Regions from separate parts of the Psychrobacillus sp. Z16_25 genome, predicted to be linked through region 1. Evidence: riboswitches for the same ligand, from Rfam matches in the RefSeq annotation. Region 1 holds a riboswitch; each other region holds the start of a gene.

Evidence for each region. A riboswitch is a leader RNA that binds a small molecule or an ion and turns the genes downstream of it on or off. The one in region 1 is predicted to bind cobalamin.
Region 2: linked by a shared signal. The riboswitch ahead of AC1VU3_RS06535 (ABC transporter substrate-binding protein) and the one ahead of AC1VU3_RS11390 (ribonucleoside-diphosphate reductase subunit alpha) in region 1 are both predicted to bind cobalamin.
Region 3: linked by a shared signal. The riboswitch ahead of AC1VU3_RS07505 (hypothetical protein) and the one ahead of AC1VU3_RS11390 (ribonucleoside-diphosphate reductase subunit alpha) in region 1 are both predicted to bind cobalamin.

The regions. Positions count from the first base shown of each region.
Region 1 covers NZ_JBXEOV010000010.1:1,477-11,841, forward strand. Annotated here, with positions in the region: gene AC1VU3_RS11385 (flavodoxin) at 1-200, opposite strand, end outside; gene AC1VU3_RS11390 (ribonucleoside-diphosphate reductase subunit alpha) at 188-2,407, opposite strand; cobalamin riboswitch at 2,553-2,732, opposite strand; gene AC1VU3_RS11395 (DUF2569 domain-containing protein) at 2,876-3,355, shown strand; gene AC1VU3_RS11400 (undecaprenyl-diphosphate phosphatase) at 3,469-4,293, opposite strand; gene AC1VU3_RS11405 (DedA family protein) at 4,303-4,905, opposite strand; gene AC1VU3_RS11410 (metallophosphoesterase) at 4,905-5,993, opposite strand; gene AC1VU3_RS11415 (lmo0954 family membrane protein) at 6,157-6,510, shown strand; gene AC1VU3_RS11420 (PspA/IM30 family protein) at 6,525-7,163, shown strand; gene liaF (cell wall-active antibiotics response protein LiaF) at 7,237-7,938, shown strand; gene AC1VU3_RS11430 (sensor histidine kinase) at 7,935-9,020, shown strand; gene AC1VU3_RS11435 (response regulator transcription factor) at 8,995-9,636, shown strand; gene AC1VU3_RS11440 (hypothetical protein) at 9,695-9,994, shown strand; gene AC1VU3_RS11445 (M1 family aminopeptidase) at 10,026-10,365, opposite strand, start outside.
Region 2 covers NZ_JBXEOV010000004.1:150,276-160,640, forward strand. Annotated here, with positions in the region: gene AC1VU3_RS06530 (FecCD family ABC transporter permease) at 1-824, opposite strand, end outside; gene AC1VU3_RS06535 (ABC transporter substrate-binding protein) at 841-1,794, opposite strand; cobalamin riboswitch at 1,916-2,049, opposite strand; gene argS (arginine--tRNA ligase) at 2,130-3,797, opposite strand; gene AC1VU3_RS06545 (YwiB family protein) at 3,797-4,216, opposite strand; gene AC1VU3_RS06550 (hypothetical protein) at 4,872-5,054, opposite strand; gene AC1VU3_RS06555 (hypothetical protein) at 5,227-5,427, opposite strand; gene speB (agmatinase) at 6,286-7,158, opposite strand; gene speE (spermidine synthase) at 7,162-7,995, opposite strand; gene AC1VU3_RS06570 (transglycosylase domain-containing protein) at 8,165-10,240, shown strand.
Region 3 covers NZ_JBXEOV010000005.1:89,974-100,338, reverse strand. Annotated here, with positions in the region: gene AC1VU3_RS07540 (CAP domain-containing protein) at 1-697, shown strand, start outside; gene nfsA (oxygen-insensitive NADPH nitroreductase) at 894-1,625, opposite strand; gene AC1VU3_RS07530 (YitT family protein) at 1,832-2,698, shown strand; gene AC1VU3_RS07525 (acetyl-CoA hydrolase/transferase family protein) at 2,850-4,373, opposite strand; gene AC1VU3_RS07520 (LytTR family DNA-binding domain-containing protein) at 4,584-5,228, opposite strand; gene AC1VU3_RS07515 (TRM11 family SAM-dependent methyltransferase) at 5,241-6,194, opposite strand; gene AC1VU3_RS07510 (FAD-binding dehydrogenase) at 6,336-7,991, shown strand; cobalamin riboswitch at 8,029-8,210, shown strand; gene AC1VU3_RS07505 (hypothetical protein) at 8,571-8,801, shown strand; gene AC1VU3_RS07500 (serine hydrolase) at 8,874-9,683, opposite strand; gene AC1VU3_RS07495 (metal ABC transporter solute-binding protein, Zn/Mn family) at 10,070-10,365, shown strand, end outside.

The DNA of each region.
Region 1 (10,365 bases):
ACACTCCCCCGCCCCCAGGTAAATGTCCCGATGAATAGAAGGTCATAATCTACATAGTCAATTGTCGTTTCATCCTCTATGAATCGCATTTCTGTTTCATAGCCAAATGTCTCTAATCCGCCCCGTATCAGCTCCGCAATTTCCTCTGTATTTCCGCTATAACTAAGATAAGAAATTAGTGCCTTCATTAGCTTGAACACGACTCACATTCTATTAGTTCTACGGATGTAGATCGTACATAATAGGTTGTTTTTAGGCCACTGTTCCAAGCATCTAAATGTAATGCCAGTAAATCCTTCGCTTTGATGGTGTTTTGCACGTATAAATTCAAGGACACCCCTTGGTCGATGTGTCGCAGTCTCGCCGCGTTTTGCTTAATTGTCCAATGCTGGTCAATAAAATAAGCCGATTTGTAGAACCAGGTAGTCTCATTATTTAAATCCGGAACAGTTACCGGAATTTTATAGTCCTTCTTTTCCTCCGAATAAAATTTTTGAAAGATAGGATCAATGCTCGCAGTACTGCCAGCTAGTATAGAAGTAGACGAGTTTGGAGCAACAGCCATGAGATAGCCATTACGCATTCCGCATGTTGCCACCTGCTTCTTTAACTCCATCCATTTATCATCCTCATAGCCACGCTGGTCGAAATAGGCACCAGTTTGCCAATCAGACCCCGGGAATAAAGGATAGGCCCCTTTTTCCTCTGCTAGCTCCATGGAAGCCTTAATGGTTAGATACGCTATTTTTTCATATAACTTATCTGCAAATTCTACCGCCTCATCCGATTCCCAGCGAATACTATTAATCGCAAGTAGATGGTGCCAACCAAACGTCCCTAAGCCAATCCCTCTGTACCTAGCATTTGTACGCTCCGCCTGTGGAACTGGGATCATGTTTAAATCGATCACATTATCAAGCATTCGCACCTGTATAGGAATTAGCCGCTCTAACACGTGATCCGGCACTGCACGACCTAAATTGATAGAGGAGAGGTTACAGACAACGAAATCTCCCGCCTGTCTCCGAGTAACAATGGTGTCTCCGTCTAGCTGTATGGATTCAGAAATGGTCGGGCTTTGATTTTGGAAGATTTCTGTACATAGATTACTGCTATAAATCATCCCCTCATGCTTATTCGGGTTTCGACGATTCACCTCATCTCGGTAAAACATAAAAGGTACGCCTGTCTCTAATTGAGAGCGCATAACTCGTTTCATCAGCTCAATTGCAGGTACGGTCTCTTTTGATAGCTCCGGATGATTTACACATTCTGTATATTTTTCACGAAAAGAGCCGCTCCCTCTCTTTTCATCATAAAAATCCTCTAACGAATATCCCATTACTGTACGAACCTCATGTGGGTCAAATAAATGCCAATCCTCTCTCGCATCTACTTTTTCCATAAACAAATCAGGTAGACAAATACCTGTGAAAATATCATGTGCTCTTAAGCGATCATCTCCGTTATTTAGCCGTAAATCTAAAAACGTAAAGATGTCCTTATGCCAAACATCCAGGTATACTGCTACCGCTCCTTGTCGCTGCCCTAGCTGGTCCACACTGACTGCTGTATTGTTTAATTGTTTAATCCAAGGTAATACTCCGCTTGATGCTCCTATAAATCCTCGTATAGAAGAGCCACGGCTACGAATTTTCCCCATATAGACGCCTATTCCACCACCGTATTTGGATAGAGTAGCGACGTCCGTATTACTGTCATAAATCCCTTGAAGGCTATCATCCACTGTATCGATAAAGCAGCTCGATAGCTGACCATGGGGCTTTCCTGCATTCGAAAGAGTAGGTGTAGCTACAGTCATATAGAGATTACTCATTGCCCAATATGCTTCTTTAATCTTTTCTAGCCGCTTTTCTGTTTCTTCTTTCATTAAAGTCATTGCGATCACCAGCCAGCGCTCTTGCGGCAACTCTACAATCGCTTTATTAAAATCCTTTGCTACATATCTATCGAGCAAGGTTTTGAGGCCAATATAAGTAAACAAATTATCTCTTTCCGGAACAATTACTTCCGCCAGTTCTTGTAGTTCTTCGTCGGAGTAGGATTCCATTATGTTTCTGTCATAAATCCCTCGATTACTTAATTTTCTAACATTTTCCAGGAAACCAAGATATACTTTTTCAACATTTGTTCTACGGTTATCAGCTACTTGCTCATAAATATCCCAAAGATAAATTCGAGCTGCGACAAATGTCCAGTAAGGGCTTTGCTCGTCTAGTAGGCTGAGTGCATGAAGAGACATATCACGAGCCCAGCTATGGTCGTCATCATGTCTTGCTAGCCACTTTTGCTGATAGGTCAGGAGTGGGGTAAGCTTCTCTTTTCCAAATTCTTTGGATAATTTGTCTAACTGCACTGCTTTTTCTGTTTTTATTGACGTTGTCATATGAACTCCTCCTTTATTTGAGCAACAAAAAAAGCACTAACCATAGCCTCTTCGGCCGAGTCAGTGCTTACGTTTAAAAGTAGGAAACAAAAAGACATATTTATAAAAGTCCTCGCTCCCACCTCTCAACCCCCGAAGAAAGTGTTGCTTTTTCGACGACTAGGCAGGTCTACTGGCTCGTGCTTCTTCCTCCTGTTGACCTTCCCACGAATAAATCGCAGTGGCATTTTCAACAGTCGTCCACACTTACAGTTGCGGGGACAGCTTCGGCTTTTCACCGAATTCCCTATTAAACCGTAATGGTACCTAATCATCTATCAGTACAATATATTGTGTTTTATTTACTTAATAACCCTAACATATAGTGTTTAAACTTGTACATAGGAAGAAAGTCTTTCCTTATAGAATATTTATGTTTACAATATAATGGAAAGTGATATTGGAAAATTTAGAGAGAGGAAGAATAAAATGACTCAACCATTAGAAGAGCAAGAGCATTACGAGGAAGGACCGAAAGGAATTAGAGGTTGGCTGCTATTACCTATCATATATTTGTTTTTGACTGTAATATTTTCAGTCGGATATTTTATCATATCTTTCTTATTAATCAACTCTGGTGAATGGACAGAAGTGGTCACCTCCCCAGAAGTGCACCCTCATTTTGAGAAAGCTATTTATTTCGAAATGGCTTGTAACGCTCTCTTATTGTTTATTTCAATATATTTAATCATAATTTTCTTTAAAAAGAAAAAATTTTTCCCGAAAGCAATTATTTCCTATCTCATTCTTAGTATGATATTGGATATCGTTGATGCAATACTCATTAACAATGTAAGTACGGACAATGAGTCAGCTTCTATCAGTGTTTCCTCCTTTGTTTTGTCCATTATTTGGATTGCCTATTTCATGGTATCCAAGCGTGTCCATAATACATTTGTAAATGAATAAGAAAGCACAAGCACCTCTCTTTGCTCTGACAAGCATTTGGGGAATTACGTGGAAGCACTTGGCATCAAAATAAAAAGGCTTTGGATAATTTCCAAAGCCTCTTTCGTTTTTACTTACAAAATAATAATCGCCAAGATAATCGCTAAAACAATACGATAGATTGCAAATGGTGTAAGCTTAATCTTATCAATCAGCTTCAAGAAGAAGCGTATTGATATTAAAGCGAAGATAAATGCACTTACAAATCCTACGATATAAAACGAGAGATGATTTAAATCCATGTACTCCCAGTTTTTCACCAGTGATAGGAAGCTAGCACCTGCCATAATAGGCACTGCCATGATAAACGTGAAGTCTGCCGCAGTCTTATGATTCATCCCCAATAGAACCCCACCCGAAATAGTAGAGCCTGATCTTGAAAAACCTGGCCACAAAGATAGACATTGTATCAACCCAACGAGGATTGCCTGCTTATAAGTAATTTTATCCAATGAATTTGTTTTCGGATTCTTTGGACCGAACTTATCTGCAGCTATCATTAGGATGGCACCTAGCACTAAACCAATTAGTACTGTCTCTGTTGTAAACAAATGCTCATCTATGTAGTCCTCGAACAACACACCAAGCACTCCAGCTGGAATAAGCCCAACAATTACATGCGTTAGCTTTAACTGACTTCCTGGCGCTACATCCTTTATTTTATATAAGCCTACTAAGCTTAATAATCGTTTCCAGAAAACGACTACTACCGCTAGGATGGATCCTAGCTGAATAACTATTTTAAATGTATTCGCTGAATATTCACCTAAAAATTCCTTTGTTTGAAGCCACATGTCGTCCACAATAATCATATGCCCTGTAGAAGAAACCGGTGCGAATTCCGTCATTCCCTCCACAAAGCCAAGGATTAACGCTTTTAATAATTCTAGAATCTCCATAATATCTCCTTAGTTACGTTTTTTAAAATACCAAAACAAGAAAGCAATTCCTCCGATTGCGATAAGTGTATACGCGATATTTGAGTAAATATCCATATACGCTACAATGTCTTCCCAATTTTCTCCGACTGCTGCTCCAACTGAAACAAGAACCGTATTCCAAATCAGCGTTCCTAATGTAGTAAATAATAGGAACAACCAAAATTTCATATTAGACATACCGGCTGGAATCGAAATAAGGCTTCGAATCAGTGGCACCAATCTACCAAAGAATACTGCCCAAGGTCCATATTTATCGAACCAAGCATCCGCTTTATGAATATCACTTACTGTTAAACGAAGAAACTTTCCGTATTTCTTCACAATCTTTTCTAATCTTTCTACATCTAGTAAAAGACCTAATCCATAAAGAAGCGTTGCTCCTAATACAGAACCTAGGGTCGAAGCAATAATTACCCCTAGCTTCGTCATACTAGTAGTTGCAGTCATATATCCTCCCAACGTAAGGATGACCTCAGATGGAATAGGAGGAAAAACATTTTCTAACAAAATTAAGATAAAAACACCAAAATAGCCAAACTGGTTCATCCAGTCTGTAACCCATGCTTCCATTAAAACTCTCCATTCTTAAACATAATGTGTATCGACCAAATTTCGGACTGACTCCCTATTCGAATTGGTGGTCCCCAAAAACCGAAACCGGAGGATACGATTGCGTGCATTGCTCCTTTTTTTCTATATCCATAGTCTAACTCAAAAATCCTTTTCGTAAATAAGTGATTTGGCCACATTTGTCCTAAATGAGTATGACCTGAGACATGAAGATCTACATTTGCCTTTTCGGGTACCAGTAAATTAGAAGGTGTGTGGTCCATGACAAACCAAGGGAGATTCCTGTTTTCAGGACTCAGCTCCTCTAAACTCTTTCTGTGTTTGTTCGTTAGATCCTCTCTACCTGTTAAATAGAACGCTTTTGCTACTTCTATAGTTTCATCTAACAGCATTCGAACATTGGAGCCCTTCATTTCTTCCACTAGCTGTGGGATTTTCCCTCCATAATATTCATGATTACCTAGCACTCCATAAATACCATACGTGGAAGTTAGCTGTTTCATCACTTCGGACATGCCATTTTTTACGTACCAGATAGGATCATCATCTACTAGATCCCCTACTAATAATACTAAATCCGGCTGTTCCTCATTTGATATTCGGACAAACCTTTGTAAATGTGCCTTATTGGATAATAAACCAAGATGGAAATCAGATGCAACCACTACCTTTAATTCTTCTATAGTAGATTCCTTTTTAGGGATGGTGATAGATAACCTTCTTACTACCGGTGTATAGGCCTTATAGGAACCATACAGGAGGATAGAAAGGAATAGTAGGAAAATAACCCAGCCAATTGTCCCGATTTTTTCAGGGAACAAAAAGGCTGCTATTGTACCAAGCGGGATAAGAATCAGGCCATACTGCAATATAGCCATCCAATAAGCACCAATAACTTGAAAGAATTTTAGTTGATGGTTCAGCCTTGCTAAAACCATGGAAAATGCAATCAATCCCCACGCAAAGCTAAACAATACAATATTCACTGAGAAGTAAGAATTCAGCCATGCCCATACATTCCAACCAAAATAAAAGACAATTGCTCCATATAAAACGAGTACAGATATTATAGCTCCGATTTTCTTCATCCTTGTAATCTCCATTATTTAACTTTTTCAATTAGTATAACAGAAATGTTGTTTTTCCTCCTTCTACGCCTCTAGACCGAGAAGAAAATCCTTTTTAAGCCCGTTTAGTAGAAACCGTACAGCTGGTAAGCTTTAGATACAGTACGAGAGGAGGAACATACACATGAAAAAATTCTGGTTAGTAGTAGCAGGAATTATTGCAGGCATTACGGCTCTTTCTACACTTGGAGCAATTCTAGGTCTCGGTATCTCCGGCTTATTTGTGATAGCAGGGGCTCACTTTTATCTAAAGAGTAATACCACCCTATTAAAAGTTTTCTGGGCAATAATTGGTATCATCGGCTTATTATCAGCCGTTTCTAATATTCCAGGCCTGCTTGGAATTATAGCAATTGGAGCACTTTATTACATCGTGAAAAAATGGAAGCAACTAGAGAATCACTCTTCTATTTCTCAGCTAGATACAAATGATCCATTTGTTAACTTTGAAAAGCAATGGAACGATTTATACAAATAAAGGAGGATACGAACATGGCAACATTATTACAAAGACTAAAATATAGTATAGAAGCAGATCTTCATAAACTATTTGACAAAAAAGAAGAGAAAAACCCAATCGCAATGCTTAATCAATACATCCGAGAAGCGGAAAAACAAACGGAGCAGACAGGGAAATTGTTAGAAAGACAAGGAAAATTAAAAGCAGAGCTCGAAAAAGAGTTAGCAGAAACGATTCAAATGGTCGAAAAACGCCAGAAACAAGCAGAGCTTGCACGAACTGCAGGAGAAGATGATTTGATCACCTTCGCCGAAGCAGAGGTGTCAGCTTATAAGGAACGCGCAGCGGTAGTAGAGAACACTATTCATCAGACTACACAGGAGCTCTTTGAGCTAGAGCGCAAATATGAAGAAATGAAGCATAAGGTCAAGGATATGAAAGTCCGCCAGCTTCAGCTTATGGGGAAAGAAAATGTAATAAGAGCTCATCAACAAATGGATCGTATGCTCCACCCTGAATCAAAGCAACAAAATTTTGCTACGTTCAATCAAATGGAAAGCTATATAGAACGCCTTGGTCAGAAGATAGACAAAGAGCATGAAATTACTTCTATGGAACAGCGCCTAGAAATATTAGAAAAAAACAACCAAACCAAGCAGGAAATTGTGTAAACTATTTAGTAGATACTGGAGAAGGCTTATGCCTTCTCCTTCACTTGTAAGTCTAGAAGGGAGGAAAACAAATATGAGAGACAACCAGACAAATAAGCTAGCATTCTTACTCATTTGTTTTGTTTTTCTTGTTTTTATAGAGGCAGTTGTTTTTGGAAATGGAAATATTATTTTGGTATTAATCGGACTCGGACTCATGTACTTTAGTCTCCGCAAGCAATCCAAAAGCTTATTTTGGACAGGATTTATTCTATTAGTCATCGCTATTCTCTCTATGTGGAGTCTAAGAATTTTCGTTGTCGGGATTATCTCCTATTTTCTTTATAAGCTCTGGAAAAATGAACCTGTTACAGACGTTATACGACCTACCGAAAAGTTATATGAGGATATTCCAGATCAAGTGATACAAAACAAGCTGTTTTCCACCCAAACAACCCCCTTTCAAGCTTACGAATGGAAGGATATACACGTCCAAAGCTTTTATGGTGATTTTTTAATAGATGTAACAGAAACCGTACTACCAAAGGGCACTTCTTTTATCTCAATCCGCCAATCCTTTGGGAAAGTTACTATTCATATTCCTTATGAAATTCCAGTAAGAATACATTATGCAACCGTAATCGGAGAAGCAAACCTTCTCGGCCGAGGACCACAACGTCTTTGGAACCATACTGTCTTACTTAAAGATGGTTACAGGGACGATGTTACACACACATCCGATCTTGTTATCATTGTTTCCACATGGATTGGGGATATCGAGGTGATTAGAAAATGAAAATCTTTCTAGGACAGGGTATCTCTATTTTTCTTTATTTTCTTCTATTAATCATTGGGGTCTTATATGTTATATGGGGATGGCCAAACGAAGAAGCCTGGTGGTCCCTTCTACGTGACACGTATGCAGAGGTGCCTTTTGGAGCTTGGATTATCATTATTACTGCTATCATTAGCTTTCTTATTTCATTTAACACCCTTCAAAAGGTACGAAATCAGGAAAAAAGGATAGAAACAACCTTGCGTCCCCTTATTCATCCGGAGACGTATAAACCTCCGAAAAAAAGGATCACGTATTCAAAGAGAATGCATGTGACAGCAAAAGAACTCGAGACCCTTATCCTTACTCAGCGAAAAACGTTACAGAGAATTACTGACGAAAAAGCAGAAGCGCAAGAAAAAATAATACAAGAGCAAATTATACAGGAACGCCAGCGTCTTGCCAGAGAGCTCCATGATTCGGTATCGCAGCAGCTATTTGCTGCTTCTATGCTTCTTTCCACGATGGTAGAGATGGAGGAGGCAAAAAGCGGTGAGGCCCCGAAGACACTCATGCAGACCGAAAAGATTGTCCAGCAGGCCCAGCTCGAAATGCGAGCATTACTGCTTCACTTACGTCCAGCTGCCCTTCACAATAAAACATTAAAAGAAGGGCTGGAGGAATTGTTACAGGAGCTTCAGGCAAAGGTTCTCTTTACCATCCGCTATCGGCTCGAGGAGGTTCCTCTTTCAAAAGGCGCAGAGGATCATTTATTCCGCATCGCACAAGAAACCTTATCCAATACGCTACGCCATGCGAAAGCGACAGAGCTGGATGTGCTTTTTGTAGAGCGAGATAACCTAGCCATCTTCCGAGTACAAGATAACGGGGTTGGGTTCGAGACAGGAGAAGGAAAAAATGGCTCCTATGGCATACAAAGTGTACGAGAGCGAGCGGTTGAAATAGGAGGTACGTGTAAGGTTGTTTCCGTCCCTTCTCAAGGCACGATTGTCGAAGTAAAAATTCCTATTTCCACAGAGGTAAATAGCCTATCAGTTAGCGAGGAGGAAGCAAGCAATGATCCGAATACTATTAGCGGATGATCACGAAATGGTGCGAATTGGGGTAGCAGCCTACCTTCAATCACAGCCTGATATGGAGGTAGTAGCGGAGGCTACGAACGGACGGGAGGCAGTCGACCTGGCTCTTTTACATAAGCCAGACATCATTTTGATGGACATGGTCATGCCTATAATGAACGGTGCAGAGGCTACGAAGGAAATCGTATCCAAATGGCCGGAAGCTAAAGTGATGGTTGTTACTAGCTTCATCGATGACGACAAGGTATATCCTGCCTTGGAGGCTGGTGCGATAAGCTATTTATTGAAAACCTCCAAAGCCTCTCATATTGCTGATTCTATCCGTAAAACGTTAACTGGGAGTGCAGTACTAGAGCCTGAGGTTACCGATAAAATGATGCAGCGGATGAGAAAAGGTTCTAACCGAGCTCTACATGAGGAGCTGACGGATCGAGAGTTAGAAGTCCTTTTGTTGATGACTGAAGGGAAAACAAACCAAGAACTAGCGGATACCCTATTTATCGCATTGAAGACTGCCAAAACACATGTAAGTAATATCTTATCGAAGCTCGAGGTGAATGATCGAACTCAGGCTGTCATCTATGCATTCGAGCACCAGCTTGTACAAAATAAGAAATAACGAATCTGCGCCCTCTGACATATAGTATTAAAAAGTGTATAAAGGGTGATTATGAAAAATGCCACGCAGCAAAGCAAACCAAGCAGCTAGAAACAATGCTCAAGAGCAGGGGACCGTTAGCTTAGGAGTCACCGTCGGCTTCTTAGGTTCTATTCTGGTTACTTTAGGTTTTATTGTTCAAAATTTCGCAGACGCCATCGTTATTTCTGAGCTAAAAGAAAACGAGCAAAGAAACTCTTCCACTTCTTCTAAGAAAGAAAAGAACAATAGTTCAATTTCAGCTAAGCAACTAGATGATATCCAAAGAAAGCTGGACCTCTTGATCAATGAAATGGAAACCCTTAAGAAAAGGGGATGAACTCGAACATTTCGAAGTCATCCCCTTTCTTTTATTCTAAGATTAACCATTCTGATAGAAATTCTGTATGATCTTCCCCGTGATATTCGTTGAAAAACTCCACAAAGGCTTCCGTATCAACATATTCAAATTGAAACTCGTTAAAATATGCAGATAGAAACTCAATAGTTTTTTCATGGCCTCCCTGCTCCTTGAAAAACTCTCTTAATATGATAGGGAATTTCCCATATAAGCTAGGGCCATGTACCATTCCAAATTCTGTAACCGGAATGTTGGCATGTTCTTTTTGAAACGCTTTATGTCTAGAAGCATGAATTTCCGCATCACGAAAGCCTATCTTTTCCCCTGTCTCGCTACTGTATAACTGCGTC
Region 2 (10,365 bases), on a different contig from region 1:
TTCAAAAAGCTCAGTGGTAGCACATGTCTATTATCAGAGCCAAACAGCTGCCGAGTTATGTGTGGAACAACCAATCCCACAAATCCAATCGTGCCTGAAACAGCAACCGCTCCACCAGTCAGCATAGAACCACCAATTAACACCATCAGCTTCCTCTTTTTCACATCCACACCTAGGTGTAATGCTCGTTCTTCTCCAAATAGCATGGCATTTAACTCTCTTCTATTGAACCAAAGCAGTAAGGAACCTACAATCACAAAAGGCAAGGCTAGCTTTATATATTCCCAGCCTCTCATCGACACACTTCCCAATAACCAGCCGATAATTTGCCGAAGCTCTTCCCCGGTTAACGCAATCATTAAAGAAATAATGGATCCTAAGAAAGAGCTGAATATAATCCCGGTCAATATGATTGTCTCCATTTTCATGGAACGATCGACAAGCTTTGCAAACCCCATTACCAACAGCATTGTACAAAGAGCTCCTAGCATACTAAAAATCGGGAGAGTGAACCCACCTAGAAAGGGAACAGAAAGTCCAAAAAATAATGTAGCAACAGCTCCTACGGAAGCTCCCGATGAAACACCAAGTGTGTATGGATCTGCTAAGGGATTTTTTAATAGACTTTGGAAAGCAGCTCCAGCGATTGCCAAGGATGCTCCCACTAGGCCAGCCAGCAGTACCCTCGGCATTCTAATTTGCCATACAATATTAGCTGCTACCTCGTCGGATGTCGTATCCCACAGGGTACTAAATGGAACTTTGACAGAGCCGACTGATACACCAAGCCAAATTGCGATAAGTAGAGAAGCAATTGACAAGATGTAGCCAAGCCTTAATTTACTCACTAAAAGCCTCCGGATAAATCGCTCTCGCAACTTCTTCTAGACCATCTGCCAAGCGAGGACCTTGTCGGCTAGTTGTATCTTCATTTATTTGGACAATCGCATCATTTTTCACTGCTGTTATCGTATCAAATCCTGGTCTTGCTTTAATTTTCTCTTGAACTCCATCCACATAGCTGTATGCAACCAAAATGACATCTGGATTTCTTGTAATAATCTCTTCAGGGTCAATTTGGAACCAGCCCTCTTGATCCTCTACCACATTTTCTGCATTCACCATATTTAAAATTTCTTGCATAAACGTGTTGTTACCCGGCGTGTAGATTTCAGGTGCATCGGATGTTTCCACAAAAACGGTCTTCTTTGTCTCAACCTGTGAGACCTTGTCTGTTATATCTTGAACCTTGGCTTTCATCTCTTCGATTACTTTCTGTGCTTCTGGGAACTTTCCAGTAGCTCTACCAATTTGCTCAATGGTTGTATAGGTTTCATTGAAGTCCTCTGCATTTTGAACTACATAAACCTTCACTCCCGCATCACGTAGCTGTTGAAGTCCTGATTCAGCCATCCCTACAATGGATTCGTGTGCAAACACAATATCCGGAGTTAGAGAAAGAATTTTTTCGATATTGTATTCCATTCCACCGATTTTTTCTTTTTCCAATGCCTCTGGTGGGTAGCTTTCATATTCATTTACACCAACAATTTCTTCATTCAAGCCTAACGCAAAAAGAATCTCCGTGTTGCTTGGTATCATGGATATGATTTTCTCTGGAGCTTCCTCTAGGGTTATCTCTTGTCCGACAGCATCCGTTAGTGTCAGTGGGAACTCGGTATCAGATACCTCTACTTGTGTACCTTCCTCTTTTTCAACCTTTGTTTCTTCCTCCGATCCACATCCCACTAATAATAGCAGCGATGCAATCAGTACAAACCAAAACTTCTTCATTCTACATTCCTCCTATGTGCAATAAAAAAATCTCCCATCTGATGATGAGAGATAGATATAGGTATAAATCCGCTTGGACTAACATGAGCCGATCTACACCAAACCTATCCTCGTAGGCAATGGGTGTACATACATAAAGGCAGGTATCCTGGCTCGTGATTTCTCACTTACAGTGGCGGGACCGCGCTGGACTTTAACCAGCTTCCCTTTTAACCCAAGCGCTTACACTCGGGCACCTTTATGCAACATATGAATATGCCTTTATTATACTCTAATTCGATTCAATGTCGATATAAAAAAGAGGCTTTGGTATTTAACCAAAACCTCTTAAGGTGTTACATCTTCTCTGGAGCGGAAACTCCAAGTAATTTTAATGCATTTTCAATTGTTTGACGTGCAGACGTTACTAAAGCCAAACGCGCTTCTGATAGCTCTTTATTTTCTGGGTCTAACACTTTGTCTGCGTTATAGAAGCTGTGGAATGTTGCAGCAAGCTCTTGAATATAAGTTGCTACTCGGTGTGGTGCACGCATTTTCGCTGCATCAGCCACCACTCTCGGGAAGTCCCCGATTTTCTTCAATAGGTCTGTTTCTTTTTCACTTTGTAATAAAGAAAGAGATGCTGTTGAAGCTGCCATGCCTTTTTCTTCTGCAGCACGTAAGATAGAACAAATACGAGCATGTGCATATTGTGCATAGTATACAGGGTTTTCATTGGATTGAGATACCGCTAAGTCTAAGTCAAAGTCCATATGGGAATCGCCGGAACGCATACCGAAGAAATAACGAACAGCATCTAATCCAACCTCTTCTACTAGCTCACGCATTGTTACCGCTTTTCCTGTACGCTTACTCATTTTCATTTTTTCGCCGTCTTTATATAGCTGAACCATTTGGATAATGGAAACCTCTAGTTTTTCACGCTCGTATCCAAGCGCTTCGATTGCCGCCTTCATACGTGGGATATAGCCATGGTGGTCTGCTCCCCAAATATTGATTAGCTGGTCAAAGCCACGAACAATTTTGTCCTCATGGTATGCGATATCTGGTAATAAATAAGTGAAAGAGCCATCACTCTTAATTAACACACGGTCCTTGTCGTCTCCAAAGGTTGTAGAGCGGAACCAAGTTGCTCCCTCTTCCTCAAAAATATGACCATTCGCTTTTAATTTATCTAGTGCCACCTGAATTTTTCCATCCTCATAAAGAGAAGTTTCAGAGAACCAGTTATCGAAGTTCACACGGAAATCTGCTAAGTCCTTTTGAAGCTTCGCAAGCTCTACCTTTAAACCATGTGTACGGAATGCTTTATAGCGTTCTTCGTCTGACATATGGATAAACTTGTCGCCATGCTCTTTTGCAAGGTCGTTAGCAATATCAATAATATCCTGTCCGCGGTATCCATCCTCAGGCATTTCTTTTTCCATGCCTAGTGCTTCAAAGTAACGAACTTCTAAAGAAACAGCAAGGTTGTGGATTTGATTACCCGCATCATTAATATAATATTCACGCGACACATCATAGCCTGCGAAATCTAATACGTTACATAGAGAATCGCCAACAGCTGCTCCACGTGCGTGACCAAGGTGAAGGTCACCAGTTGGGTTAGCTGATACAAATTCCACTTGAACTTTCTCGTTTGCACCTGCTTTAGTACGACCGTAATTTTCTTTTTCTGCTAATACAGCCTTTACTACATCTTGTAGATAGTCCTTGCGAATGGTGATATTCATGAATCCTGGACCAGCGATGTCGATTTTCTCCATCATTGTTCCTGTCATGTCTAAGTTTTCTACGATTGCTTCTGCAATTTGACGTGGATTCTTTCTTGCTAGTTTTGTCAGTTGCATCGCTATGTTTGTCGCATAATCCCCATTTGCTTTATCCTTAGGTGTTTCTAAGTGGATTGCAGGAATTTGTTCTTCTGCTACTAACTCTGCCTTAACAATCGCTTTATGCAAAGCTTCCTTCATTGCTTGTTGTACTTGTTCTACCGCGTTCATTATTCCGCCTCCGAATATGTTAGTTGGATTAAGTATGTTCCTACTACTTCCTCTTGGACAATCAGTTCATATTCCACTTGAAATTGTCCTTCTGAGAAGGTAAGTTGTTTTGTATTTGTCATAATCATCATGGATCCGAATCCAGAGTCATAGCTGCCTGTTTGTGGCTCTCCTACTTGGAAAGGCAGTCGCATCTTTACTCCACCGCTTCGTAGAATTAATGCAGCTTCCTCATTTAGTTTGACAGTTGTACGGACATTTTTCTCATTTTGTAATTCTTCGTACACTAGGTAAGGCTGTCCACCTTTGATGGTAAGCTCTCCTGTTGTATGCAGTTCTATCGTTTCCTTTGGAATATCAGGATGCTGGATAGAGGATAAGAGATGTACGTTTACTGTTTTTTTGGTTGGTTGAGACATACAGTTCATCCTTTTAGAGCATTTATTTATCATATATATAACCTTCATATTATAGCTTATACGAAGCGTTTGTGCCAAGTTATGATTGGCATTGGGAGATAGTTTAGGGAAATCGATGAGTTAAATGATGTTTATAGGCTAATAAAGATTTACCTCTTCTAATCAAGTATATTTGACAAAGGGATATTCTTCTCTTCCCGTTGATGTTCGCTCTAGGCGGACGCTTTCCGTAGGGCCAACAGGATGTTGGTCAGGAAAACGTTGTCACACGACGTGACGCTCTTAGTTTTCCCTCCCGATAAGCCATCACCGAACGCTACCGCGTGCCGTTGCGATGTCTTATCTGTCCCACTCATCCTACCGGAGTCGCCGCCTGCTGCTACCATCAAGACTGTAGAGTATATGCTTTATTTCATCTAATATGTAAAAACAGCCACCTCCAGTTAGGAAGTGGCTGTCCTTGTTATTTAACTAACGCACCAGATAGTTCAAGTACATTCCTTCACAAGTTTTATCTTATTTCGTTAAAAGATATAGGCATCCGAGAAATGTAAGTCTTTATCTAAAAAGGCACTTTTTTATTTTCACTCTACAAAGCGTTCTTTACACTACTACCAAAGTACAATAATCGATATAAATGCTATGAACGCTAGTACTATATTAACAAATATATAAATATATTTTTTTCAAGTATAGATGCAATAATCGCAATAATAGCTCCTAAAACAGCTAAAGGAATTGTAAACATAAAATTCCCAGTAATAAATAAGCCATCAATATAGACTAAAACTGTCATAATAGCTGTAGCAATTGTCCACAAACTTGTATTTTTAAACATTATCTATTCCCTCTTTTTTGCAATTTTTCTCTTCACATTCATTATATTATAATAATAATATTGTTTCAAAAAAAAATTTACATATTACTGCTGTTAATAATTACTAAATGAGAGACTCGCTTTAAAAACATTTATTAATTATTCGATATGTTATATTCATATCCTTCTTCCGCTAACCTGCCGTTTCTCCAATAAAGAATTCAACAAAAAAGAGCATTAATCCTTTTTGGATCAACACCCTCACTATAACAACGACCATCCAAGAGAAGATTGAACGGTAGCCCATTGTCGGTACCAGTAAGCCTAAAACATACGGACCAAACCCTAAACCGATATCATATAAAATAAAGAATGTTGAAGTAGTTAATCCCATTCTTTTTTTTATTCTGCATATAAACTTTAGATAGATTTGATGCTAAAATCTTTAAATTCAAAGTCTCACTCCTATTAACTAATCTCGGCTTATCACTATCCCTGATTTATTCATTTTGTGCTAAGCCTCTTTTTATCCTAGCTATGTATTCTTCGGTTACTACCCTTCTACTTTTTTTATACATTCTATAAGTTAATCCGCTTTGTAGACGAAGAAATTATATCCATTTAATGGTATCGCAAGTTGATTTTCACTTATATCTTAAAGGTATCAAAATATACGAAAATAACCTAGCTGAAAAACAAAACCTGCATCTATGATTACCATGTAATCACGGATACAGGTCTTAATAATAATTTACTCTGCTTTTGTGCTTCCGCTAAACTTTGTTTAGCTCCGCAGTCACACCCTGTGTACATTTTCTACTTAAGGAAGCCTATGACCAGTTCCATTAAATTTACTATGCCGAGATGGTGGTGTGCTTCCGCTTCGCTCTGCTCAGCTCCGCAGAACTACTTGTTATATACATTCTACTTTACAAATCCCAGGATCATTTCGCGTAGAATTTTCGATGCTGTGTTCGTGGTTATGCTTCCGCTAAACTGCGTTTAGCTATGCAGTCACACTCAGCGTGTATTTTCTACTTCAGGATGCCTATGACCAATTCCCTTGAATTTTCTAAGCTGAGATGGTTGTGTGCCTCCGCTTCACTTCGTTCAGCTCCGCAGCGACATTCAGTATATACCGTTTATTTAATGAAACCTAAGATCATTTCTCTTAGAATCTTCGATGCGGTATTAACAGTCGTGCTTCCGCTTCACTTCGTTCAGCTCCGCAGAACTACTTGTTATATACATTCTACTTTACAAATCCCAGGATCATTTCCCTTAGTAACTTCGACGCGGTGTTCGCGGTTTGCTCCGATTGATCATAAATCGGGGCTACTTCTACTAGGTCGAAGCCTACTACATTTACGCCTGAGTTTGCGATTGCGTGGATGGAGGCTAGTAGCTCGCGGCTTGTGATGCCTCCGCAGTCTACTGTTCCGGTTCCTGGTGCATGTGCTGGGTCTAGGACGTCTATGTCAATGGTTACGTATACTGGGCGACCTGCTAGTGTCGGTAGTACTTTTTTTAATGGCTCTAATACTTCGAATTTAGCGATTTGCATGCCGTTTTCTTTTGCCCACTGGAATTCTTCTTTCATTCCAGAACGAATTCCAAAGGAGTAGACGTTTTTCGGTCCAATATGTTCAGCAATTTTACGGATTGGCGTAGAGTGAGAAAGTGGCTCTCCCTCGTAATCTACTCGTAGGTCCGTGTGCGCGTCCATATGAATGATTGCTAAATCCTCGTATTTTTCTGCAACTGCCTTCATTACTGGCCAAGATACTAAATGCTCCCCACCCATACCAACTGGGATTTTGTCGTCTTTCATTAGCTGACGGATATAGTCTTCGATTAGGTCCAAGCTTTTCGCTGCGTTGCCGAATGGCAATGGGATGTCCCCGGCGTCAAAGTAGTTTACGTCGTCTAGCTCTCTATCAAGATATGGGCTGTATTCTTCTAGACCAATAGACACTTCACGGATACGCTGTGGGCCGAAGCGTGAGCCTGGGCGATAGCTTACCGTCCAGTCCATTGGCATTCCGTAGATTACGGCTTTTGCTTCTTCATAGTTTTGTTTGCTTTTAATAAAGACATTGCCAGAGTATGCTTCGTCAAATCTCATCGCTTACTCACCTACTAAGTCTTTCACGAATTTTGGTAAAACGAAAGCAGCTTTGTGCAATTCTTTTGTGTAATATTTTGTATCAATATCAAAGAAATGCTCTTCCGGTACTTGTAAAGGATCATACTTTTTCGATCCAATGGTGAAGCACCATAGACCACTTGGGTAAGTTGGGATATTTGCTAAGTACATGTTTGTGATTGGGAAGATTTCCTTCACATCCTTTTGTACTTGGCGAATCAAGTCAGCCTTGAACCAAGGGTTGTCCGACTGCGCTACGAATATACCATCTTCCTTTAGAGCTTTGGAGATTCCAGCATAAAAGCCTTTGGTAAATAAATTTACTGCTGGTCCTACAGGTTCTGTAGAATCTACCATAATGACATCATACTCATTGTCTGACTCTGCAATATGCATGAAGCCGTCTCCGACCTTTACTTCTACACGTGGATTGTCTAATTCGCATGCAATTTCAGGTAGGTATTTCTTCGAGTATTCTATTACTTTCCCATCTATATCAACAAGAGTTGCTTTCTTTACTTTTGGGTGCTTCATGATTTCACGAATTACTCCCCCGTCTCCTCCACCGACAACTAATACGTTCTCTGGGTTTGGATGTGTAAATAACGGAACATGAGCAACCATTTCATGGTAAACGAATTCATCTTTTTGAGACGTCATTACCATTCCATCTAAAAAGAGCATATTCCCCCACTCTTCTGTTTCAGCCATTTCTAGTAATTGAAAATCAGTTTGTTCCGAATGAAGTGTACGTTTTACCTTCATCGTGATGCCAAAATTCTCGGTTTGTTTTTCTGTAAACCAAAATCCAGCCATTTATCTATCTCCTTTGCGTATTGATTTTATGTATTGTATCAAAAATAGGCAATACAAAGAAAGTATAGTGCTTTTTACCAAAAGTGCAATAGTTTTTTAATTTGCGTTTAATTTAAATCTATTGTTCTCATACTACTAAGAAATACCACATTTGAACGGGGAAGATGTAATGGGACGTAGAGAATACCGAAAAAAAGCTACCAGATCACGACGTTTTAAACGGTTCTTTCTATTATCTGTGGCAGCCATCTGTGCGGTGATTAGCGCCTTTGTCACCTTACGAATATATGCGCAAATTGAAGGTGCACCTCTTATTCAGGTGCCCATCTCCTCCGTATTTTTAGATAGCAATGGGAATGTGATAGGAGATCGTTTTCAAGACCAACGTCGTTATTGGGTCACATTAAATGACATTTCACCTTTTGTTGCTGAAGCAACAATCGCTGTAGAGGATAAAGACTTTTATGAGCATAACGGCTTTGATTATTCACGAATTGCTTCCGCACTTTTAAAGGATGTAAAGGCAGGAAAAAAAGTGGAGGGTGCCAGCACGATTACCCAGCAATATGCCCGCAATCTATTCCTGACTCACGAAAAAACGTGGACACGTAAGATAAATGAAGCGCTTTACGCCTATCGATTAGAGCTGTTTTACGAAAAAGAGGAGCTTTTAGAGGGGTATTTAAATACTGTTTACTTTGGACATGGGATGTATGGGATTGAGGCAGCTAGCCAATATTACTTCGGGAAAAATGCTAAATCTCTTACTCTAGCAGAGTCGGCACTTCTTATGGGAATTCCTAAGGGACCAACTTATTATTCGCCCATTGTGAATGAAGACAAGGCAAGAAATAGGCAGCAGCTCATTTTAAATTTGATGGAGGACCAGCAGTATATTACAAAAGAGCAGAAGGATCGAGCTGTAGAAGAGCAATACGTATTGAAAGCGGAAAATTCATCTTTGACAAAGAAAACTGCACCTTACTTCTTAGAAGAAGCTTGGAAGGAAGCAACTGAGATTGTAACATCCAACGGCCGAAGAATCGAAGAAGGCGGCTGGACCATTACTACTACTCTAAATTCCCATCATCAAAAAGTAGCTGAATCTACGATTGAGAAATGGATGCCTAAGGGAGAGCTACAAATAGGGTTTGTCAGTATGGAGCCTAAAACGGGTTACGTCACAGCCCTGGTTGGAGGAAGGAACTTTACGGAAAGTCCATATAATCGAGTAACCCAAGCAAAACGACAGCCTGGATCCACTATCAAGCCATTGTTGTTTGCGACAGCTCTAGAAAATGGGTTCTCTCCACTGACTTTTTTCACAAGCGAGAAAACAATTTTCACGTATGATAATGGACGCCAAGAATATGAGCCTAAAAACGTAAATGGAGAATTTGCTAATCACCCCATATCGATGGCACAAGCGATGGCTATCTCTGACAATATTTACGCTGTAAAAACCTTAGAGCAAATTGGTTATAAGCCATTTCAGCAGCTAGTTGATCGTTTTCACCTAAACATGAAGGTCCAGGATACTCCTGCAACGGCTCTAGGAACCTCGGAGATTTCCTTGTTAGAGATGACGAAAGCATATAACACGATTTCTGCAAACGGTGTTCTTCATGAGCCTACCTATATCTTAAAGATTACAGATAAGAACGGAAAAGTAATCTACAATAAAGAAAACAAAAAGAAGAAGGAAGAAAAAGTTCTCTTAGAATCTGATGCATTTATCTTATCTCACTTAATGACCGGGATGTTTGACCCAACCTTTAATGACTACTCCCCTGCAACAGGTGTGAGCATTCGGGCAAAGCTAACTCGACCTTATGCAGCCAAATCAGGTACGACTAATACCGATCAGTATCTAATTGGATATTCTCCACAGTTAACTGCCGGAGTATGGAACGGATATGATCAAGGGAAGCAGGTTAGTGATGCACAGGCCAAGCAAGTGACCAAGCAGGTATGGGTAGAATTCATGGAATTAGCTCATCAAGGGCTACCAGTAGAACCATTCATAGCACCCAAGGGAGTTAAAGGAGTAATTATAGATGTGGAAACTGGAGGAATCGCAACTTCTGCATGTGAAAAGCAGCGGTTGATCTATATGAAAGAAAAGGATATACCCAAAAAACTGTGTACAGATCCAACCTTAGAGCAGCATACCTTTGAAGATATCCATAAAACAGAGGATAAGGATCCTTGGTCCTTCTTCCCATTCTCATTCTTCGGTGACTAAGCTCTTTGGAACATAGGCTTACCATAAAAAAATGCTTTCTATTGCCTAATAAGCAATAGAAAGCATTTTTTCTTAGTATCACGTTCTGTATAGAGCTAGATGATTGGATTGGGTTTCACAATGCT
Region 3 (10,365 bases), on a different contig from region 1:
CGATGACAACAAAGTAAACGCAATGTTTACGAACCAGCCATCCTTTCAATCCTTTTTAGGCTTAGAGATGGATAGCACGCGAGATGAAGTATTAAATACTTTAGGTGATCCTATTAAGAAGCTACGAAAAGGAAATATTATTTATCTTCTTCCGGATACCGGTGAGTATGATTTATTTTTAATCAATGATAATTACATTACTTTTTTCTATGATTTACATGAGAATCAAACACTAACGGCTATTCAAATTATCGACAAAGAAGTAGAAAAAAGTCAGCCCAATACGTTTGGTGAACCCTCTGAAGAACTAAAAAAAGGGTTTGAATATCAGCTTTTTGATTTGACCAATTCAGCAAGAGCAATTAGGGGATTACCTATTTTAACTTATGACAAGACAATTAGCGAAACTGCTAGAAAGCATAGTAATGACATGGCAGCCCACAACTATTTTGCTCATGAAAATCTTCGTGGTGAATCACCTTTTGATCGTTTAGAAACAGATGGTCATTATTTTTCCTTTGCTGGTGAAAATCTAGCTTATGGACAGAGTAGTAGCATTTTTGCGCATGAGGGTTTAATGAATTCCTTGGGTCATCGCAAAAACATTTTAAATACGAACTATGAAAAACTAGGGATTGGTACGGCTTTTAACGAAAATTCAACTCCCTATTATACACAAAATTTCTTCACGAAATAGACGAAGCACGACACAGATGAGAGCACTAATGATTCTATCAGACGAATCTTAAGTGCTTCTTTTTGTGGCCTCAGGGTTCTCCGCTGTGTCGGACGCTTTCTGCGAGCCAACAGGATATTGGTCAGGAAAACGTTGTCACACGACGTGACACTTTCCGTTTTCCCTCCAAGCATACTTAAATATTCTTATGTTTATGTTATTTTAGATGAAAGCCTTTGCTAGCTAGGAATTCTGCCATATGCTCTCTTCTAGGTTTCTCTAGGAACTCGGCCATTTGTTTCGTCCAGTTGGATACTTTTTGATTAGACCCTCTATTCGCATAGTAGCCTTCTATTGTTTGATCATATTCTTTTAATAGTTTCGCGTATTTTGTAGCGTTATATTCATTTTCATGTAGGACGGCTGCTACAGGTAATCGAGGCTTCACCCCATTTTGCTGATCAGGTAGCCCTAGTGTAATACCGAATAACGGAAATACTCCTTCAGGCAGTCCAAATAGCTCACTTACTTCCTTTGGAGCATTTCTTACTCCCCCAATATAGCAAATGCCATATCCTTTAGATTCGGCAGCAATCACTAGATTTTGAGCAAATAGCGCAACATCCACCGTTCCAACTAGTACATTTTCTACAGTATCGATTGTAATGTTAGTATCATGTAGTTTTCCTGCTTCCTGTAACCGGTTGAAATCTGCGCATAAAAGAAGTGCTGCACCAGCTGTTTCAAACTGAACTGGATTCTTTGATAGTCTACCTAGCTCAGTTCTTTTATCTTTATCAGATACCCATATAACACTATAAGCTTGAATAAAATGAGAGCTAGCGGCATGTTGAGCAATTTCTACTAGCTCAGTAACTTCTTCCTTTGTTAACTGATAATCCTTATATTTTCTAACAGACGCATGAGATTTTAATAAATTATCAACCACTTATTTCCCCTCTTTCTTTTTTTCTCTAGTATAACGTATTTATATCACGATGAATAAAAGTTAAAACAACTTATAAAAGATGTAAAAAGTAATATTATTTTTTCATTTTCTTCTATAAAATAGAAAATATAGAATATACAGAAAAGAGGAGAGGTATTTTGAGTGTTATAGAACTAGAAGAAGTAAAAGTAAAAGAAGAAATCAAAATGAAAGCTCCCCATCGTAGCACCCCTAGAAAAGTTGTAGCCGCAAGAATGATTATGATTGCTATAGGCGCTATATTAATGTCAGTAGGCTTAGAACTATTTTTGGTACCTAACCAAATTTTAGATGGTGGAGTAGTAGGAGTTTCTATTATCCTAGCTCATTTAACTGGTGTGCGTCTTGGCATCTATATTTTCCTTCTAAACATCCCTTTCTTTTTCTTAGGCTATAAGCAAATCGGCAAAACTTTTGCCCTTTCCACTCTATTTGGTATAACAGTACTCTCTTTATGTACCTCTTTTTTACACCATATTCATCCCTTCACTACAGATTTACTACTCTCCACTGTTTTCGGAGGAATTGTCCTAGGAATGGGGGTTGGGCTGGTTATACGACATGGCGGGTCTTTAGATGGTTCTGAGATACTTGCAATCCTCTTTAACAAAGCTCTCCCTTTCTCTGTGGGGGAGATTATTATGATCATAAATCTAGTTATTTTTTCTGTTGCTGGTTTTGTATTTACTTGGGAGCAAGCAATGTATTCCTTTCTTGCATATTTTGTTGCTTTTAAAACTATTGATATTGTCATTCAAGGCTTAGATGAATCTAAGTCAATCTTTATTATTAGCGACGTAGTAGAAGAAATAGGAGCTGCCATTATGGATCGTTTGGGACGTGGAGTGACCTATTTAAAAGGAGAAGGAGCCTATACAGGTGATGACAAAAAAGTAATCTTTACCGTGATAACTCGCTTGGAGGAAGCAAAGCTGAAGTCGATTGTAGAGGAATTTGATGACTCTGCTTTCTTGGCAGTTGGAAATATAGCAGAGGTTAGAGGTGGTAGATTTAAAAAGAAAGACATTCATTAATAGAACAAAAATAAAAGGGGTATCTCATCGGTAAAAAACTTATGGGAAACCCCTTCCTTCTTTAACGGATTTCCGCTAGGAAGCATTACTCTTGGGATGGACGCAAAGGAGCCGTCTAAAAATGACTTTTCAGACGGCTCCTCGTTTTTATTTATTTTACTACTTCTTCCTGCTGCTCAAGCTCAAGCATTGTTCCATTTTTAGTGAAATTTGTATGGAATGAGAATGCTTTCTCTAGAACGTGAGGAGTTTGTCCTCCTCTTTCTAGCGCTTCAATAAAGTAATCCTGCAGTTGTTTTTTATACATCGGATGAACGCAGTTATTAATAATCTTCATTGCTCTTTCACGAGGTGCAAGTCCTCTTAAATCCGCATATCCTTGCTCTGTAACGACTACATCTACGTCATGCTCGGTATGATCTACGTGTGCTACGAATGGGACAATACTTGAAATATTTCCACCCTTAGCAACTGACTTTGTCACAAAAATCGCTACTCGCGCATTTCGTGCAAAATCTCCTGATCCGCCGATTCCGTTCATCATTCTTGTTCCGCATACATGTGTAGAGTTAACATTTCCATAAATATCAAACTCTAGTGCAGTGTTAATAGAGATAAGCCCTAATCGACGAATAACTTCTGGATGATTCGTAATTTCTTGAGGTCTTAAAACTAGCTTATCACGGTAGAGATCGAAATTTCCATATATCTTATCCATCATTTCCTCAGATAATGTGATGGAGCAGCCTGATGCAAAATTAACTTTTCCTGCATCAATTAATTCAAACACAGAGTCTTGAAGAACCTCTGAATATACCTCTAAGTTTTCAAATTCCGAATCAATCATGCCATGTAAAACGGCATTAGCAACAGAACCAATACCCGCTTGTAATGGAGCCAATTCATTTGTTAATCTTCCAGCCTTCACTTCTTCACGAAGAAATGTGATCAAGTGCTGTGCCATTTGTTCCGTCTCTTCATCGGGAGGAACAATTGGAGATGGAGAGTCTACATTTTTTGTAAACACGATCCCTTTTATCTTAGAAGAATCTACAGGAATACCAGCAGTCCCAATTCTTTGATTGGAAGCAATCAAAGGAATTGGATCTCTTTCCCCTTGTGCTTTTGGCTCATACACATCATGCACGCCTTCTAACGCTTCCGTCGCCGCTAAATTTAACTCTATAATGATATGCTTTGCTTGAGAAACAAAGGTAGCCGAGTTTCCAACAGAGGTAGTAGGGATAATAAGCCCATCTTCTGTAATTGAAACCGCTTCCACAATAGCAAAGTCGATAGTAGGGAGTACGCCTCCACGAATCAATTCGGCTGTATGTGATAAATGCTGATCAACAAATAAGTGATCTCCATTGTTAATATGCTTTCTCATAGTAGCATCTGCTTGGAAAGGTAATCTCTTATTAATAATCCCTGCATCAGCCATTAATTTATCGATATCAGAGCCTAAGGAAGCCCCTGTAAATACGTTTACTTTAAACGTTTCTTTTTTCGCACGTTCAACAAGTGCTTGTGGAACCGCTTTCGCATCACCAGCACGAGTAAAACCACTTAACCCTAATGTCATACCATCTTGAATCCAAGATGCTGCTTCTTCGGCACTGACAACTAAGCTATGTAAACTCGTGTCTTTAATTCGATCAAGATTATTCAGCATCAGTTTACCCCCATCAACAAGTAAGTTTTTAATAAATTTTAACTCTTTTTGTCACAAAATCGCTAAAAATAGACAGAGAGCCGATTAATATTACTGAAGCAGAATAATTGATGGGTGAAACAGAATTTTTTAAAAATAATTATTTTTTAGAAAGGAATAAAATAGAAAAAAAGGGTTGAATAAAAGAGGTTTTTCCCCTTATTCAACCTTTTAGAATCCCAACAACTTTCTAAAATAACGAGAGTAGGATTGACTCACAGAAATCTTTTCTCCATTTTTCATTGCTAATACAAAGGTAGAGTGCGTATCCGGATAGATCTCTTGAATATGATGGACATTTACAATATAGGAACGATGACAGCGTATAAAGGTATCTCTCGGAAGTTTATATTCAAAATCTTGTAAGGAGCTATTATGGCTGCCGGTTAAATCCTTTGTCACAATAGTTGTCTTACGCTCCTTCGCCTCCAAGTACATGACGTCCTGAAACGGAATTGGGACCCAGCCATCCTGCGTTCTTACCGTAATAACTGATTTTCCCTCGGTAAACGCTGGATATATCGCCAACACACTCCCCCCTATCTCCCCATCCTGTTGAAATGGGACTGCCATTCCATGGTATGGAACTCCAAAAACTCCTCGATCAATAAACTCAGAGACTTTCTGCTTTCCATGCACAGCCTTATGTGCCAGGGTTCCTTCCTTAATTGGGTCTCCAGGGGTTATCTTTAAATCGATACGTTTACTCGGTCGATAATAAATATATTGTTCCTGATCAGTAACAGCTATAGATATTTCATCGGAAAATAATTGACCAATTACTTCTAATAGTGATCCTACAGATATATCTTTCATCGTTTTGCTCCTTTATTCACATAGTAATATTTCACGTATAAACTGTTGCTTTTGCGTTTCACAGCGATCTATTATTTGTAGACCAACCGATTCAAGTCGCTCATCCATAGACTCTATTGTCACTACAACTACCCTGTCAGCGATTCTCCTTGCATGCTCTAATAAGAATAATTGCTCTTCCCAAGATGAATGAGTCCATAAATTATACGGTAGATCAATGATGGCAACATGGTAGTGTTCTTCTATTTCTGCAATAGAACGTTTTGTTACCTCTCCCGTTAGATTAAAATGAGCTAAATTCTCTCTCGCACCTATACAAACAAGTGGATTAATATCGCTTCCTACTATATCAATTCCCATGGAAAGAGCTTCTATTAGAACAGTTCCTATTCCACAACAAGGATCGATTGCTTTTATTCCAGCTGGATGTGGTACTGCAATATTTGCAACTGCTCGTGCCACTTTCGTGCTTAAAGCTGTTGAATAACCCCTAGGTCTCTCCATATGAGCTAGCCAAATCGCCTCGTTCTTCTTGTATTCTCCAAAATACCACCGGCTCTGGTAAGGAACTACAGCAAATACCTGTTGTGGTTGATGAAGATCAAATTTACCTTGAAGCTCACTGCCTATTGCACGCACAATGGCTAATCTGTCGGCATTCCGAATAATCGCATCTCCCTGCAAATCATTAATTTTCAGGAAAATCACTTTATTCGTTTTCTCCTCACTGCCATACCTGGATGCTCCTTGAATAATTTCTTCTATTGTATCAGCCTCTATCAGTACATCTAGCCGCCCCTTCATAAACGGACTTCTAGAAGGATCAATGGCAATACTGCTCTTTAGTATTTTTTGTTCTGTATCAAATCCAAAAAAAGAGCGCATCTCTAGTTGACATAGAGCGCGTTCCCCATCTTTATATCCATATGTATATATATAACTAGACTCTCGAATATTTGTATCCAATATATTCCCTCCATTAATACTCTTATTATAGCACGCTTAACCTTTGGACGCCTGACTTACTAATCTCATAGTTATTCTCCCAGAAAAGAAATATAATGGATATGTATTCAGAATTTTTATCCAATTTAAGGGGTTGGGAAAATGAATGGGGAAACAATTGTAGTAGGTGCTGGTCTTGCTGGATTAGTAGCTACTGCTGAATTGGTTAGAGAAGGTAAGCATGTATTATTGGTAGATCAAGAACCTGAAAGCTCCCTTGGTGGGCAAGCCTGGTGGTCTTTCGGAGGACTGTTTCTAGTAGATTCACCTGAACAAAGAAGAGTTGGTATAAAGGATTCTTATGACCTTGCTTGGCAGGACTGGTTAGGGACTGCTGGCTTTGACGAAGACAATGAAGAAGAATATTGGGCAAAGAAATGGGCCGAAGCTTATGTAAGATTTGCTGCTGGAGAAAAGAGAGAATGGCTACATGGCCTAGGAATTCGCTTCTTCCCTGTAGTGGGATGGGCAGAGCGAGGAGGGTATTTAGCGGAGGGGCATGGAAACTCAGTCCCTAGATTCCATATTGTTTGGGGAACAGGACCCGGGGTTGTCCAGCCTTTTGAGGCAATCGTAAGAAAGGGAATGGAAACCGGACTTGTAACCTATAAATCAAGGCACCGTGTAGATGAATTAATTGTAGATAAGGGGAGAGTAATAGGGATTAAAGGCTCAGTCCTTGAACCCTCTGATGCGAAAAGAGGAGAAGCCAGCTCTCGAAAGGTAATAGACTCTTTTCAATTCAATGCTCGAGCAGTCGTCCTAACTACTGGTGGAATCGGTGCTAACTTAGAGCTCGTTCGTCAAAACTGGCCGTCCTGGTTAGGTACCCCTCCTAAAAATATGATTGCTGGCGTACCTGCATATGTCGATGGCAGAATGTTTGAGATAAGCGAAAGGGCCGGGGCACGCTGGGTGAATAAAGATCGAATGTGGCATTACACGGAAGGGATTAAAAACTGGAATCCTATTTGGGAAAATCACGGCATTCGAATTCTCCCCGGTCCCTCTTCTATTTGGTTAGATGCAGAAGGGAACAGATTCCCTGCCCCCAACTTTCCTGGCTTTGACACATTGGGTACCTTAAAAGCAATTCAAGATACCGGCTATGATTATTCGTGGTTCATTCTTACAGCAAAGATTATCGAAAAAGAATTTGCTTTATCTGGTTCAGAGCAAAACCCTGATTTGACAGAAAAAAGCGTGAAGGAAGTGTTAAAGCGTATTCTTCCAGGTCCAACAGCTCCTGTTAAAGCATTTATGGAGAAGGGCGAGGATTTTATAGTAGCAGATAATCTAAAGGACCTTGTGGCAGGAATGAACTCACTTGTCGGAAACACTCTACTAACATATGAGGATGTCCATAGACAGATTGTAGCAAGAGATCGAGAAATGGATAACAAGTTTACGAAAGACCTTCAAATAACCGCCTTAAGAGGAGCACGTAATTATATTGGTGATAAGCTTATTCGAGTGGCAGCACCCCACAAAATATTAGACCCGAAACAAGGACCGTTGATTGCTGTTCGTTTGAACATCCTGACTCGTAAAACATTAGGCGGCCTACAGACGGATTTAGGGGGTCATGTGTTAAATAAAGACGGAAAGCAAATTCCCGGATTATATGCTGCAGGTGAGCTAACAGGTTTTGGTGGCGGAGGAATGCATGGCTACCGAGCACTAGAGGGCACCTTTTTAGGAGGCTGCCTATTCTCAGGGAGAGAAGCAGCTCGGTCCATACTTCACGATTTAAAATAACAAAGTAACGAACGTATGATATAGTAAGAATGTAATTTCATATTGTGTAGAATTAGGTGCTCTTCGAGAGAAGAACTTAAAAGGGAAGTTCGGTGAGAATCCGACGCTGTCCCGCAACTGTAAATGGGAGCAAGCTTTTAACCACTGTTACTTGTAATGGGAAGGGAAAGTAAAGCAATGACCATAAGCCAGGAGACCTGCCTAATTTTAGTACACACCAAAAACCTACGCGGATAGGGGGTGTTCAGTGATCGTCAAGCTATTGCTTGAAGGATTCATGGTACGACAAACCGTATACTCACAGATGGATTTGGAAGAAGTCTATTCTTTCCTATCCAAATGGTTTTATATGTTGCCGTATTCTTATTCACGAACATCTTCCTCTTTAAAGGGGAAGATTTTTTTTATCCCGCATTAAGGGACAGTAAGACTCCCACTTCAAGATGGCGAAAGAAATGAGACAGCTAAGTGGGAGACCAACTGTCCCTAAAAGCCCGATTGGTTCAACTAATGAATGGCGGGGGATGAAAGAAACCCCCACCAATCAAAGTTTCACTTTATTGGAAAGGAGAAAGTAGGATGTCAAAAGAGGAATACAAAGAGCAGTTCAAGCAGGTGCTACTCTATAACACTGTCACGAATGCTTCGATTACTTTAGAGAAGATACTTAGTTCCTTAGCACAGGATATTCAAAACTCTGAGGAGCTAACAAAGGAAGCAAATCTTATTCAATTACAGAATGCCTATCAGGAGGTTCTTTATGAGCTAATTGGAGAATCAAAAACAGAAGATGCTGAGATGAAGATTTAGTAAATGGAAAGCACCCACTATCTTGTGATGTGAGTGCTTTCTTCGTTTAACTTGGTAGTTACTACACCTTCTTCAGCTTTTATTTGCTAGATATTCGTAAGCAGCTGCTCCTATCTCAGTTAAAATGGCTTTAGATACAAGATCATCCTCTTCCTTCGATAAGACCGTTATCGCCAGCTGGTTATCTCCTACATATAAAACTCCTACATCATGTCTTGTTCCAGGAACCCATCCTGTTTTATGCGCCATTTTCCAAGCTGGGCGGCCATTATTATAATTGGAGTACGGTGATGGAAACATTTGCGGTAGACAGTCTTGGATTTGCTGTTTCTTCATAATACGTAGCATTTCCTCACTGGCTTTCTCGCTCACTAGCTCTTTCCTAGCTATTTTCTTTAGCAGTATCGCAATATCAGCGGCAGTTATCATGTTATATCCTTTTGGATTTGGGTTGTTCATCATGAGCTTGTTATAGAACGTGCTAAGCTCCATTCCAGCTTCCTTCATAAAAGAGACAACCGCTTCCTTTCCTATTAGGTCAATCAACATATTAGTAGCAGAATTGTCACTTTGGATAATCATCAGCGTGACCAAATCTCGTATTGGCAAGGAAGTACCTGGTGTTAGGTGTTGAAGAACTCCCGAGCCTCCTACTAAATCCTCCTTACGCAAAACGAAAGGGTCATCTAATGAAAAACTCCCTTTCTCTTCTTTCGTAAAAACGGAAGCCATAATTGGTACCTTGATTACACTTGCTGCATAAAAAAGCTCCTCGCTATTTAGCTCCCATTTTTCTCCGGTGACTAGATTTTCTAGAATAATTCCCCATGTTCCTCTTGAAGGCTTAATAATGTCCTTTACTCTATCTACTAATACTTCCACAGCTCCACTCCCTTTTTCTATTTTTATTTCTAACTTTATTATAATCAAAATATTTTGTATATTGTGTTGCAGGGATTAAAAATTTGGCAGTATGCTTTATTAGTCAGCTAGAAAGTACGTCTACTTTTTTTATCCATTTCATCCCTCTTCCTTCTCTTCCAATCTTAAAGTCAGGCTACATCTAGTTCTTTTCCAAATTGCGATGTTTTGTTCACCTTTTTTCATCCACCTACATAGATTATTTTGACAAGTCGAACAATTAGTGTTAACCTTATGAACAAAAGTTTCCTTTAGGAAATAATATAGTTATAACGAAATAAAAATTTTTTTGTTTTAAAAGTTTCCTCCGGGAAATAAATTAATATAAAAGAAAAGGAGTGTTGTTTGTGAAAAAACTTTGGTTATTGTTTGTTGCGGTATTTTTTGTTGTAGGTTGTAACGGTAATGAAAATGTAGGGGAAGCTGATTCAGATAAGCCTCTTATTGTAGCCACTACAGGTCAAGTCGCAGATGCTGTTAAAAACATTGGTGGAGAACATGTCGAGGTTAAGTCACTTATGGGACCTGGGGTAGACCCTCATCTTTACAAAGCAACACAAGGAGACATTCAGCTATTAGAGGATGCAGATATGATTTTTTATAATGGTCTAGAGTTAGAGGGCAAAATGAGTGAAATCTTTGA